Regions from separate parts of the Congregibacter litoralis KT71 genome, predicted to be linked through region 2. Evidence: predicted binding sites of a transcription regulator. Region 2 holds the regulator's gene; the other holds the start of a gene.
What was found. The regulator FliA, encoded in region 2, starts transcription of late flagellar genes. The targets are predictions, from matches to a motif close to TAAAGTTATNNNNNNNNCGGCCGATANCC.

Region 1 (6,450 bases), 700 kb from region 2:
TTTTTCCGCCTGGCAGCGATTCTCCAGGGCGTGAAAAAACGCTCGCTCATCGGCACCGCGTCCAGCGCCGAGGCCGATGCCAAGGGCGCGCTGGTGGAGCCTCTGGCGGAAATGGGGGTTCGCTACATCGACGTCTGATCCACCGCCCCTGCCCCGATTACCGCCGGGGCGCGGTGTGCGGGTGCGGGTGCGGGTGCGGGTGCGGGTGCGGGTGCGGGTGCGGTGAAAAAGGATCAGGCCGCGTCGCTGACCCCCTCGCTGTCCTTGCCTTTAGCGCCCGATGACCGGGATGAGCGACCCTGACTCTTTGGGGCCTTTTTGGCCACACGCTTAACCGCTTTCTTTCGCGCTACCTTTGTCTTTGGAGCCGGCGCCGGCACCCCTGCGGCCGCGGCTTTCTCCAGCCGCTGAGAACCGGTCTCGCGCATGGCTTCGCGGTCCGAGCGCGTGGGCGCCGGACGTCGCCGCGATGCTCTCGGTCGCTGGTACTGGTCTCCCTGGGGACGCAGATCTCCGTATTCAAAGCGATGAAGAATCTCCTCCATGGTCCGCGATATCTTGGTACAGGTTCGGATGGATTCCACCGCGGGAAACGCGGAGCGCTCACCGGCTTCCATCAGATCCATAAGTTCTTTTTCGGAAAGATGAGCCAGGATCTTGCCGGGATTAAAAAAGCGGAAACTCGGCACGATATTGATATCGCCGCTGTACTCCTGATCCATGAGGGCATGAACGCCATTGAGGAGCAGATTGAAGCGCGGCCAGTTGTCACCCTGGCGCTGGGCCACTCCGCGGTAGAAGTTCAGCATTTCCCGACCCATACCGACACCCAGGGATCCCAGAGCCCGAGTCAACTGACTGCGCTCCTTGCCTCCATTGAGAAACGGTGTGGCAATGGGGTTCACCATGCTGACGATATAGTGATTGGTGCTGTAAAGACGCGACAAACGCTTGGCAGGCAGATCATCGGCGATACTGCCGTCCACCCAGCGTCGCGTGGGCAGATAAGGCTGAGCCTCTCCGTGAACATTTCTCGCCATGAGCGTCACGGGCGGGAAGACGCCGGGCACCGCACAGGACGCCATCACCGCGGAGCGCACAAAGACATTGGGCGAGGTAATCGCATTCAACAGCCGGGAGCGCTGGTGGGGCTCCGCCGGCGCAACGGTGATACTGATTTGCCGGCCGGTTTTCTCGTAGGCTTCCTGAAAGGTCAGATCGGGGATCAGACGCGCAACGATCTGCTCCAGATCGCTCACGTCTATCTGAGGGTTTTTCCCGAAAAACATCCGAGAAAAAGCGCTGGCCTCTTTTTCCGCCTCAAAATGCACATTGGCCGGATCGTAGAACCGCGTGAGTTCCTTGTCCGTGTGGGTTCCCACCACGCCGGCCACGAGGGAACCTGCGCTGGCGCCGGAAATCACCCGCGGCAAGAGATTTTGCTCCAGGAGAGTACGCACTACGCCAAGGTGGTAGAAACCTAAAACACCACCACCGCTGAGCATAAGGGCGGACCGGCCGAAGCAGATATTTGCCCGGTAGAAGAAATCCATTTTTTGCTGGATATCAATCTCTTTGACATTGAGATCGGCGAGATAGCGCAGGGCATCATCAATCTCGTCGATGTACTGCTCAATGAGCTGCTTGGTGCCGAATTTTGCGCGGCGGTAGAGGGAACTGCGCCCCATGCCCCCCATGTTGCCGTGGATACCTTCATTCAGGGTAAACAGAAGTCCCTGATAATCGTTACGCACCCGCAGACTCCGGAGACGATCCAGGCGCAAGCGGATCTGGGCATAGTCATACTGACGGCTCTGATCAACGTGTCGCCAGCGCTTGGCGCCGCTGACCTCGTCATGCTCCTGCGCTGCCTCGGCCCAGTCCTCATAGGTGAGGGCTGCATCCATGGTTTTTTCAATTTTCTTCAGCTTCCGCGACGACATTCATACTCCTAGAGCGCGAACCGACATGGTCCTAGCATACCGCACCTCAGGCACGCAAAAACATTACCAAAGGTAACAAACTACGGGGCATCTACCGAGGCTGCCGGCCGTTTTCAGATGCATTCTGCCACGCCAGACCCTACACTCTTCTAGATTTGTACGGTCTTAGATGGCCTTGGCCGCCCTCCAATTCTCGACAGAAGGATGTTGTCCTTGCGCGCTTACCTCGTCGCTGCCGCACTCCTGGTGCTGATTCTCGGCAGTACCGCCCTTTACATCCAACAGCGCTCTGCCGCTATGGCCTCAGGGAGTTTTGCGGCACCGCCCGCCACTATCGCGGCAGGCACGGCCCAAACCCGGCCCTGGCGGGAAACCATCGATGCCGTGGGCACCATCCGGGCCGCCCGGGGAATCCTTCTCACCGCCGAAACCAGCGGCGATATCACGGCAGTGCACGCCTCCTCCGGCGATAGTGTCGAAGCCGGAGACCCTCTTATCAACATTGACGAGGCCTTCGAAGTTGCCACCCGCACGCGCCTCGAAGCCCGCTTGCGCCTGGCCGAGCAATTGTATGAACGGGATGCCCGGCTGATTAAGGAAAACTCCATTCCCCAGAGCCAGTTGGACCAGTCCCGGTCGGACCTCCAGTCCGCCCGGGGCGAACTCGCCGAGGTTGACGCCGTGCTTCAAAACAAGCGCATCAGCGCGCCCTTCGCCGGTCGCCTGGGTATTTTTCAGGTGCGTCTGGGGGACTACGTGGAAGCCGGTACGCCCCTGGTCACGCTCCAGGACGTCTCACGCCTGGAGGTAGATTTCTCCGTTCCCGATCGCTACGCCCCTCTCATGCAACCGGGCCTGAAAATCGTGCTGCGTACCGCGGCCTTTCCCGATCGTCGTTTTTCCGCAACTCTCCAGGCCGTGGACTCCCAGATCGATGAAAGCACGCGAAATCTTCAGGTACGCGCCAGCGTGGATGAGGGTGACGGCTTGCTCCCCGGCATGTTTGCCAGCCTGATCATCGATCTCGATCGCGAAAGCCGGCGGGTATTCGTGGCAGAGACCGCCGTGAGTTATTCCCTCCAGGGTAACCTCGTGTACGTTATCGAAGAGGATGACGATGGATTGTTCGTAAGTCCCCGCGTGGTAGACATCCTGCCCGCCAACAATGGCGAGGTGGCCATCGTCAGCGGTATCGAGGATGGCGAGCGTATCGTCATCGCCGGACAGAACAAGCTTTATCGCAACGCCCGGGTGCAAATTGACCCCGATGCAGGTATCTGAGCATGCGTTTTACCGATCTGTTTATTCGTCGTCCGGTGCTGGCCGTAGTGCTCAGCGCGCTGATTCTCATCGCTGGTCTGGCATCCCTGGGGAAGATCACACTGAGAGAGTTCCCGGAACTGGAACGCAGCGTTATCTCCGTCACCACCGTGTATCCCGGCGCTAACTCCCGCACGATTCAGGGGTTTGTCACGACACCGCTCCAGGTGAACATCGCAGGCGCGCGGGGCGTGGAGTACATCAGTTCCTCCAGCAACCCCGGCGTATCTGCGATTCAGGTTCATGTTCGTCTGGGCGAAAACACCTCTGATGTTTTGACGGAAGTGATCGCCAAGGTTAACGAGGCGCGGGATGAATTGCCCGACGATATCCTTGACCCGGTGATCTCCACGGCGGGCAGTGGCGACGCGATGATGTACCTGGCCTTTGTCAGCGATCAGATGACACCCTTTCAGGTGACGGACTATCTCCTGCGCAGCGTGCAACCCGAGCTCGCCACGATTGAGGGTGTGGGCAAGGCCGGCATTTTTGGTCGCTATCTGGCCATGCGCATCTGGCTGGACCCCGTGCGCATGGCCGCCCTCAATGTCACGGCCAATGATATCAACGCGGCGATTCGCCGGGATAACGTCATCAGCACCGCAGGTGCTACCGAGGGTGAATGGGTGCGGGTTACCGTAGACGCCGTCACAGGCATGCGCACCGCCAAAGAGTTTCAGAGCCTGGTGGTTCGCCAGGACCGGGACCGCCAGGTCCGCCTGGGCGATGTTGCAGAAGTGGAGCTTGCAGCAGAAAACAATCAGTCAAGGCAGTCCACCAGCGGTCGCGACACGGTATTCATGTCCATCACCACGGCTCCCGACGCCAACCCCCTGTCGGTCTCCGCGGCGGTGCACGAAATTCTCCCGGCGATCGAAGCCAATCTGCCGGCGGATCTCGAAGTCATCATGGACTGGGACAGCTCCGTGGCCATTGATGATGCCCTGCAGGAAGTGATCAACACGCTCCTCGAAGCGGGGGTGATCGTGATCCTGGTGATCTTCCTGTTTTTGGGGTCTATCCGCGTGGTACTTATTCCCCTCGTCGCAATACCCCTGTCTCTCGTGGGCGTCGTGTTCCTTATGCTGAGCATGGGTTTTTCGCTGAATCTCCTCACGCTCCTCGCCATGGTGATTGCTATTGGTCTGGTCGTTGATGATGCCATCGTGGTGGTGGAGAACGTGCATCGGCATATCGAGGAGGGTGCGACGCCCATACAGGCCGCTATCGACGGCGCCAGAGAAGTGGCCCTGCCGGTTATCGCCATGACCGTCACTCTCGCGGCGGTCTATGCGCCCATCGCATTCATTGGCGGTCTCACGGGCGCGCTGTTCAGTGAATTCGCCCTGACCCTGGCCGGCGCGGTGCTGGTGTCGGGCGTTGTGGCACTAACCCTCAGCCCCATGATGGCCTCTCGGTTTTTAAAGGCACAGGGAGACCAGGGGCGTTTTGCCGACGCCCTCGACGGCTTCTTCCATCGCATGAACCGCGGCTATCAAGGGCTCCTGGAGCACTGTCTGGCGAACCGCGGTGCGGTCATGATGTTTGCCGCCGGTATTATTCTGAGTCTGCCGACACTCTTTCTTATCAGCCAGCGGGAACTTGCACCGGAGGAGGACACGGGCTCTCTCTACGTCGTGGGATCGGCGCCGAGTTATGCGAACCTCGATTACGTCAGTGTCTTCCTTGATCAGGTGGTGGATATCTGGAAAGACATTCCCGAGATTCAATCCTCCTGGCAGGTGGCGCAGCCTGACAGTAACTTCGGGGGCCTGAACATGACGCCCTGGCGCAAAAGAGAGCGCAGCCAACAGGAGGTGCAGCGGGAGCTCCAGGCCAAGCTCGGGGGCGTGTCGGGTATGGAGATGTTCAGCTTTGGCAATCCGGCGCTTCCCGGGTCCGATTCGGGGCTGCCCCTCAGTTTTGTCGTCGCTTCCACCGCCGATTACGCGGAAGTGGAACGCGTCGGCGACGAGCTCCTGAGTGCTGCCCGGGAATCCGGACTGTTCATCTTCATCAATCAGAGCCTGGATTTTAACCGTCCGGAAATCAGCGTAAACATCAATCGGGAGCTCGCTGCCCGCCTGGGCATCTCCATGCAGGACATTGCCAACACCCTTGCGGTGATGCTGGGAGAAGCTGAGGTCAATCGCTTTACCCGGGAGGGTCGCAGCTACAAGGTCATTCCCCAGGCAGGCCGCAACTTTCGCCTGACCCAGTCGGAACTGGAGAAATACTATCTGCGTACAAGCGGCGGAGACCTCGTTCCCCTGTCCAGCGTGATCACTCTGGAAACCCGCGTGGAGCCCAATACCCTGTCCCAGTACCAGCAGCTCAACAGCACGACCCTCCAGGGGATGATGGTGCCGCCCAACACCCTGGGGGACGGCCTTGCGTTTCTCGAAGCACAATTACAGGAGACCGCACCCCGGGGATTTCGCGTGGGATACACCGGCGCCTCACGCCGTTACGTGCAGGAGAGCGCCACCTTCCCTCTCCTGTTTGCCATGTCCCTGGTGCTGATTTTTCTGGTGCTCGCGGCACAGTTCAACAGCTTCCGGGATCCCCTGGTGGTACTCGTGGCGGTGCCCCTATCCATTTTTGGCGCCATGCTGCCCATCGCCATGGGGTTCATGACGCTGAACATCTATACCCAGGTGGGATTGCTCACGCTCATTGGCTTGATCGCAAAGCACGGCATTCTCATTGTGGAGTTCGCGAATCAGTTGGTGCTCGAGGGCGCCGATCGACGCAGCGCGGTACTGCAGTCCGCTACCCTGCGACTCCGCCCCATTCTCATGACCACCTTCGCCACGGTGCTCGGCGTTCTGCCCCTGGTGCTGGCGGCGGGGCCGGGGGCCAATGCACGTTTCGGCATTGGCCTGACCATTACCGCAGGCATGCTCATTGGCACCCTGTTTACGCTGTTTGTGCTACCGGTTATGTATCTGCCGTTCCGGCGGGACAAGGCGCCGGCCGGCTCTCGCTTAGCGGCTCCTACACCTACTCCTTGAGAGAGTCATCCCGCGCCGCTGCACGGTATTCCTCCACCAGGTGGCGCTTGTAAAGCTTGCCGTTGTCCAGTCGCGGCAGCTTCTCATTGAAGTCAATGGAGCGAGGGATCTTAATGTGTGAAAGACGATCCCGCAGCCACTCCATGAGCTCGATGGCAACTTCATCCGTGGCG
Region 2 (6,450 bases):
TCGGCGCCTGCGGGTTGTCCGTTCACCGCTGCGGCGAAGCCTGCGCAGGGGCGGAGTGCCCGCCACGCCATTGACAGGACCCGGACCCGAGGAATCAACCATCGCCCACCACCTGGCTCAGGAGCGCACTTCGGACAAGAATCACCACGCGCCGATTTTCTGCGCGGCTCTCCTCCGTGAGGTTATCGGTGATGGGCCGATTGGGCCCGAAACCCACGGCGCTCAAGCGTGAGGGGTCTATGCCCTCATCTTCGAACACCCGGGCAACAGCGGCGGCCCGCGCCGTAGACAACTCCCAGTTCGAGGGAAACTGCCCGTTGCGAATAGGCTGGTTGTCCGTGTGTCCCTGCACCACAACTTCGTTGGGCAGGCCACCCAGGGTCTCCGCCAGGCGCTGGAGCATGGGGATAGAGCTGGCGAGCAAAGATCGGGACCCCGAGGGAAAAAGCATCCGCGCCGGTATCTTTATCTCCAGCCATTTATCGTTACCCGTTATCGCCAGCCTGTCTGGCGCAACTAAATCCCCCACGGCACTTTGCAGTGCGGTCTCCACGCCGGCAATCTCTTCCTCCGCCTGAATATCACCCAGGGCGGCATTGGGATTGGTCGAAGCGCTATTTGCAGCGGCCTGAAGAGGCACCCTCACCGCATCCCGCTCGGCATCCAGCTGGGGAAGTCCGATACGCGAGGACTGGGTACCGTCCCCATCGGGCCGGCTCGGGTCGTAGGACACGCCCGGGAGGCCAAAGGCCCGCACGATGGAATCGGAAAGCACCCGGAAGTTACCCACGTTGACCGCCGAGGTGGAATACATCACCACAAAAAATGCAAAGAGCAGCGTTATGAAGTCCGCATAGGACACCAGCCACCGCTCGTGGTTGTCGACACTCTCGGGAGGCTTGCGTCGCGCCATGACTAGTCGAGGTAGCCTTCGAGCTTGTTCTGAATAGTCTGGGGGTTATCGCCATCGGCAATCATCGCTATCCCATCGACCACCATCTCGTGGTACTGCATCTGATCGCCGGATACCGCCCTTAACTTGTTGGCAATGGGCAGGTACAGCAGGTTTGCGAAGCCCACGCCATAAATCGTTGCCACAAAGGCGACGGCAATACCTGCGCCCAGTTGCGTCGGGTCTGAGAGATTGTTCATGACATCGATGAGACCCAGCACCGCGCCGATAATACCGATGGTCGGCGAATAGCCTCCCATGGCTTCATAGACCTTGGCGGCCCGGGCGTCTTTTGCCAGGGCGTTGTCGATCTCTACGTCCATTACCGTGCGGATTGCCTCGGGCTCCAGTCCGTCCACCAAAAGCTGCAGGCCCTTCTGGGTGAGGTTGTCCGGCTCCTTGCCCACCCGTTCCTCCAGGGCGAGCAAACCGTCACGACGGGCGATACGGCTCCACTCGATGGTTTTCCCTAGCACCGCTTCACGATCAAAGGCCGGGGGGAGGAGGACCCATCGCAAACGGCCCAGGGCCCCACGGAAATCTCTCAGAGGCGTCTGAATCAAGACCGCACCAAAGGTGCCACCGATAACAATGACGAAGGCGGTGAGTTGCAGGAGGGCAGAAATATGCCCGCCCTCGAGCCAGTTCCCCCCGAGGATCGCGCCCACGGCAAGCGTGACCCCGAGCAGCGTCAGAAAATCAAAGCTGACGCCCGTGGATCCGCCTTTCTTTTTGGCCTTTGCCGACTTTGCCGGTTTTTTTGCCACGTCCGGCCCCCTAGGCGCGCCAGTGTGCGAGGGTAACGCGCAGACGCGCCAGCGCCTGCCCGTGCAATTGGGATACCCGCGATTCCGACACGCCCAGTACTGCTCCTATTTCCTTCAAATTGAGATCCTCGGCGTAGTACAACGACATCATCAGTCGCTCTTTCTCCGGAAGCTGGGCTACGGACTCCGCCAGAGCCTCACGAAAACCCTCCTCCCCTACTTCGTCAAAGGGATTCACGGTATTCAATACCGCATTCTCGGCCTCCGCGCTATCCTCAATATGGGTCATTCGAGCGCAGGCGAGCTGTCCCGAAAGCTGCTGGTACTCCGCCAGGGGCATATCAAGTTCAGCGGCGATATCCGCATCCTGCGCGGGATGTCCAAGACGCGCGTCGGCGCGTTCAATAGCGACTGACACCTGCCTCAACTGGGTCTGCACCGAGCGGGGCAACCAGTCATGGGCGCGAATCTCATCGAGCATCGCGCCTTTGATACGGATACCGGCGTAGGTCGCGAAGCTGGCGCCCTGCGAGGCATCGTAACTTTCCCGTGCACGGAGGAGACCAATGAGGCCCACCTGCATCAGGTCATCCACTTCGATTTCCGCAGGGAGTTTGGCCGCAAGGCGCAGACCGATCTTTTTTACCAGGGGGAGAAATTCGCGCACCAGCGCATCGGCGCTGGACGCCACAGGCTCTGCATAGGCCGACACCCGGCTCATAAATGCCTCAGACGCTACCGCTGCGATATTCGATGAGACGCTCAACAAAGAAACCCAGACCGCCTTCGGCCTGGGAGCGCGGCAGTGCCATCACTCGATCGCTGATCGCGCGCAGGGCCTTCGCGGAATCGCTGCGAGGATACTCCGTGACCACCGGTTTCTGGGCGCGCACCGCGCGACGGAGATACTCATCCCGGGGAATCGCGCCCAGGTAACCGAGGTGCACATCGAGAAACCGATCCGTCACCTTGCACAGCTTTTCAAAAAGCTGACGACCCTGAAGATCGTTATCCACCATGTTGGCAAGCACTTGAAAACGCTTGAGGTTGCAGTGCTGGTTCAGCACCTTGACCAGCGCATAACCGTCCGTGAGCGACGTTGGCTCGTCACATATCACCACAATCAGTTCCTGACAGGCGGCAGTGAAGGTCAACACCGTTTTGTCGATGCCCGCCCCGGTGTCCACAATCAGCGTATCCACGGGCACCGCCAGCTCACTGAACGCCCGGACAAGACCTGCCTGCTCCGTGGGCGACAATGCCGCCATACGGGCAACACCGGAAGACGCCGGTATCACCCGAATGCCGGCGGGACCCGGTATGAGGATCTCTTCGAGGCTGCGCTCCCCGGAAATCACGTGCTGGATATCGTATTGGGGCTTGAGACCGAGAGCGATGTCGACATTGGCCAGACCAAGATCTGCATCAAAGAGCAACACATCCTGGCCGCTCTCAGCCAGGCTCACTGCCAGGTTGACGGCTACGTTGGTTTTGCCAACGCCGCCCTTACCGCTGGTAACCGCTATGACATTGACCGGGGCTGCGCTGACCGTCACTGTGTTTTTATCCCCACCATTGTCTGATCACCGCTGCTCTTTACGCCATCTTGTGGAAGGGCAAGCTTCCCGAAAATGGCGCGTCCTTAAACCGCCGCCCGCAATGATTGCCCGGCCGTTGGGCTGTTTCCCAACTCCGTCAGCTGCACCGCGCGGCGCACCAGATCCATACCATCGGTCCGACGGAGATCTTCTGGTATCCGTTGCCCGTCACTGTATCCCAATACGGGCAGCTGCGAGCTGATCAAAACGTCTAACACGCCGCCCAGACTCTGAGCTTCATCGACTTTGGAAATGATAGCACCGCTGAGGGTGTGGGGCGCAAAGTTCGCAGCCAGCGCCCGACACTGAGATGGCTGCGCCGAGGCCGCGAGAACCATGAGATGCCGCACGGGCTTGCGGAGTTCGCGAATAAGCGCATATTGCCCCTGAAGCCTCGCGTCATGCTGGCTCATGCCTGCCGTATCGATGTAAATCCGTCGGCCCTGCATTTTGCGCAGGGCGAGGGAGAGCGTATGGCGGTCGCTGGCGGAAAATAGCGGTATCCCCAGAGCATCTGCAAAGCTCGCCAACTGCTCCTGGGCACCTATGCGGTAATTGTCCAGGGTAATCAAACCAACCATCTCCGGACCCAGACGCTGAATATCCCGCCCTGCGAGCCGCGCCACGGTGCTGGTTTTACCCACGCCGGTGCCACCGTAAACGGCGGTGATGTTGCCGGGCAACTGCTCCAGGTCTGAGGCCTGTAAGCGCTCCGCGAGGGCGGCCAGCACCTGCCGCCATCCGGCCTCCACGCGCTTCCCACTGGCGTGGTGATCAAGAAGCGCCCCCGCGAGTTTTCGCGACAGGCCCATGCGCAGCAGACGCTGGCGGAGCACCGATTGAGGCGCGCGGGTGTTAGCCGCTTCCTGCCAGCTGCGTGTCCCCAACTCCTTGTCGAGGATGCCGCGCAGACGCTGAAGCTCTCGCTCCAGGGCTTTGAGCTGAATTTCGTTGGTTGGTGTTGAGACGGCCTCGCGCTCCCTGGCGGGGCGCTTAGAAGCCCGGGGAGTCGCCCCGTTTACCGCCTGCTCCACATCCACGGCAGCAGTAATTTCGATCAGCCCGGCGACGCGGCGATTCGCGAGAATCAGGGCATCGGCACCCAGCTCTGCGCGAACCTGCGCCATGGCGCTACGGCTATCTTTTGCAGTGTACTTTTCAATTCTCATTGTCTCTCACCTCTATCTCAGGCCGCTGCGGTTGCAGCCCCCGCGACATTGTCCGCGCCCCTGTTGGCATCACCCCCGGGGTTACTGCCCACCGTCGCTACGACACGTATCGATTTACTCGGCGGTATCTCCTCGTAGGCCAAGATGTAAAAGTTACTCATCCGCCCCTTGAGAAGCCGGGACAAAAACAGCCGGATATTACTGGCAACCAGCAGCACCGGATTGTGGCCATCCGCCTCAAGCTTGCCCGAGGCCTGAATCACCTGCTGAATAACCGCATCCATCAACGAGGGCTCCAAACCACCGGGACTTCCCTGTACGGAGGAAAGCAATATCTGTTCCAACTGCGAGTCGAGCACCATTACGGGCATTTCCCGCGACGTACCGTTGACGGTCTGGAAGATGGCGGGGCCGAGAGCGACCCGAACTTTGGCGGTGAGAGCGTCAGAATCATGACCCTTGCCCCCGTTATCGGCGAGGGCCTCGGCGATGGTGCGCATATCCCGAACGGGGATACCCTCTTCGAGGAGGTTGTGAACCACCCGCGTCACCTCGGACAGGGACATCAAGCCGGGCACGAGACTCTCCACCAGCTTCGGTGAACTCTTCGCCAGTTTGTCCAGCAACTGCTGCACCCCGTCCTGCCCGATGAGTTCGTGGGCCTGGTTCTTGAGAATCTGACTGAGGTGCGTCGCAATCACGGTGCTGCTGTCCACCACCGTATAGCCCATGGTCTGGGCTTCATCCCGCTGGGACGCATCAATCCACACCGCATCCAGCCCGAAGGTCGGGTCCTTGGTGGCAACGCCTTCCAACTCACCAAACACCTGTCCGGGGTTGATGGCCAGCTCCCTGCCGGGAAACACCTCACCTTCACCGGCAATCACGTCGTGAAGACTGATGCGATAGTTATTAGGGGACAGATCGAGGTTGTCACGGATGTGCACCGAGTGAACGAGAAAACCCAGCTCCTGGGAGAGCTTCTTGCGCACACCCTTGATACGACTGAGCAAATCCCCGCCCTGATTGCGATCCACAAGAGAGATCAATCGATAACCGACCTCCAGGCCTATCTCATCCACCTGAGCCACGTCATCCCAGCTCAGTTCCTTGGCCTCGGTCGGCTTGGGCGCTTCCACAACCTCGGGCTCCGCAAGCTCCGGGGTGGGTTGGGCCCGCAGATATCCCACCACAGCGAGCACCACGGCAATGCCCAGAAACACCGTATTTGGCATACCGGGAACCAAGCCGATGATGCCGACGATCGTGGCCGCCACAAAGAGAATCCTGGGATTATCCGTGAGCTGCGACACCACCTCGGCGCCCATATCGGCGGTGCCGGACATGCGCGTCACAATAATCGCCGCGGCCGTAGACAGCAGCATGGAAGGGATCTGCGCCACGAGCCCATCACCGATGGTAAGGAGCACATAGTTCTCCGCCGCCTGGCTGGCGCTGAGATCATGCTGGAGTGTGCCGATGGCGAAACCACCGAGAATATTGATAAACAGAATCAGAATACCGGCGACGGCATCACCGCGAACGAACTTGCTCGCACCGTCCATGGCGCCGTAAAAGTCCGCTTCCCGGCCCACCTCTTCCCGACGTCGCAGGGCGTCATCCTGGGTGATCAGTCCCGCATTCAGATCGGCATCAATAGCCATCTGCTTGCCGGGCATGGCATCCAGGGTAAAGCGCGCAGTGACCTCAGAGATACGCCCCGCACCTTTGGTGACCACCACAAAGTTGATCACCACGAGGATCGTAAAAAGCACAAGACCGACGGCATAGCTGCCGCCCACCACAAATTCACCAAAGGACTCGATCACGCTGCCCGCAGCGGCCGTACCCGTATGGCCCTCCAGCAGCACCACCCGCGTTGACGCCACATTCAGACCCAATCGCAGGAGCGTGGAAATGAGCAATACCGTGGGAAACACCGCAAATTCCAGGGGCCGCCCGGC

Region 1: KT71_RS08290 (DUF3336 domain-containing protein) is a predicted target of FliA. The motif match lies at 2,042-2,070, and genes of this name have one in related genera.

What each region holds. Positions count from the first base shown of each region.
Region 1 covers NZ_CM002299.1:1,795,753-1,802,202, reverse strand. Annotated here, with positions in the region: gene KT71_RS08295 (phosphotransferase) at 1-138, shown strand, start outside; gene KT71_RS08290 (DUF3336 domain-containing protein) at 234-1,943, opposite strand; gene KT71_RS08285 (efflux RND transporter periplasmic adaptor subunit) at 2,148-3,224, shown strand; gene KT71_RS08280 (efflux RND transporter permease subunit) at 3,227-6,277, shown strand; gene KT71_RS08275 (acyl-CoA synthetase) at 6,267-6,450, opposite strand, start outside.
Region 2 covers NZ_CM002299.1:1,098,613-1,105,062, reverse strand. Annotated here, with positions in the region: gene KT71_RS20415 (hypothetical protein) at 1-102, opposite strand, end outside; gene KT71_RS05165 (flagellar motor protein MotB) at 95-913, opposite strand; gene KT71_RS05160 (flagellar motor protein) at 916-1,719, opposite strand; gene KT71_RS05155 (RNA polymerase sigma factor FliA) at 1,730-2,440, opposite strand; gene KT71_RS05150 (MinD/ParA family protein) at 2,448-3,275, opposite strand; gene flhF (flagellar biosynthesis GTPase FlhF) at 3,362-4,486, opposite strand; gene flhA (flagellar biosynthesis protein FlhA) at 4,504-6,450, opposite strand, start outside.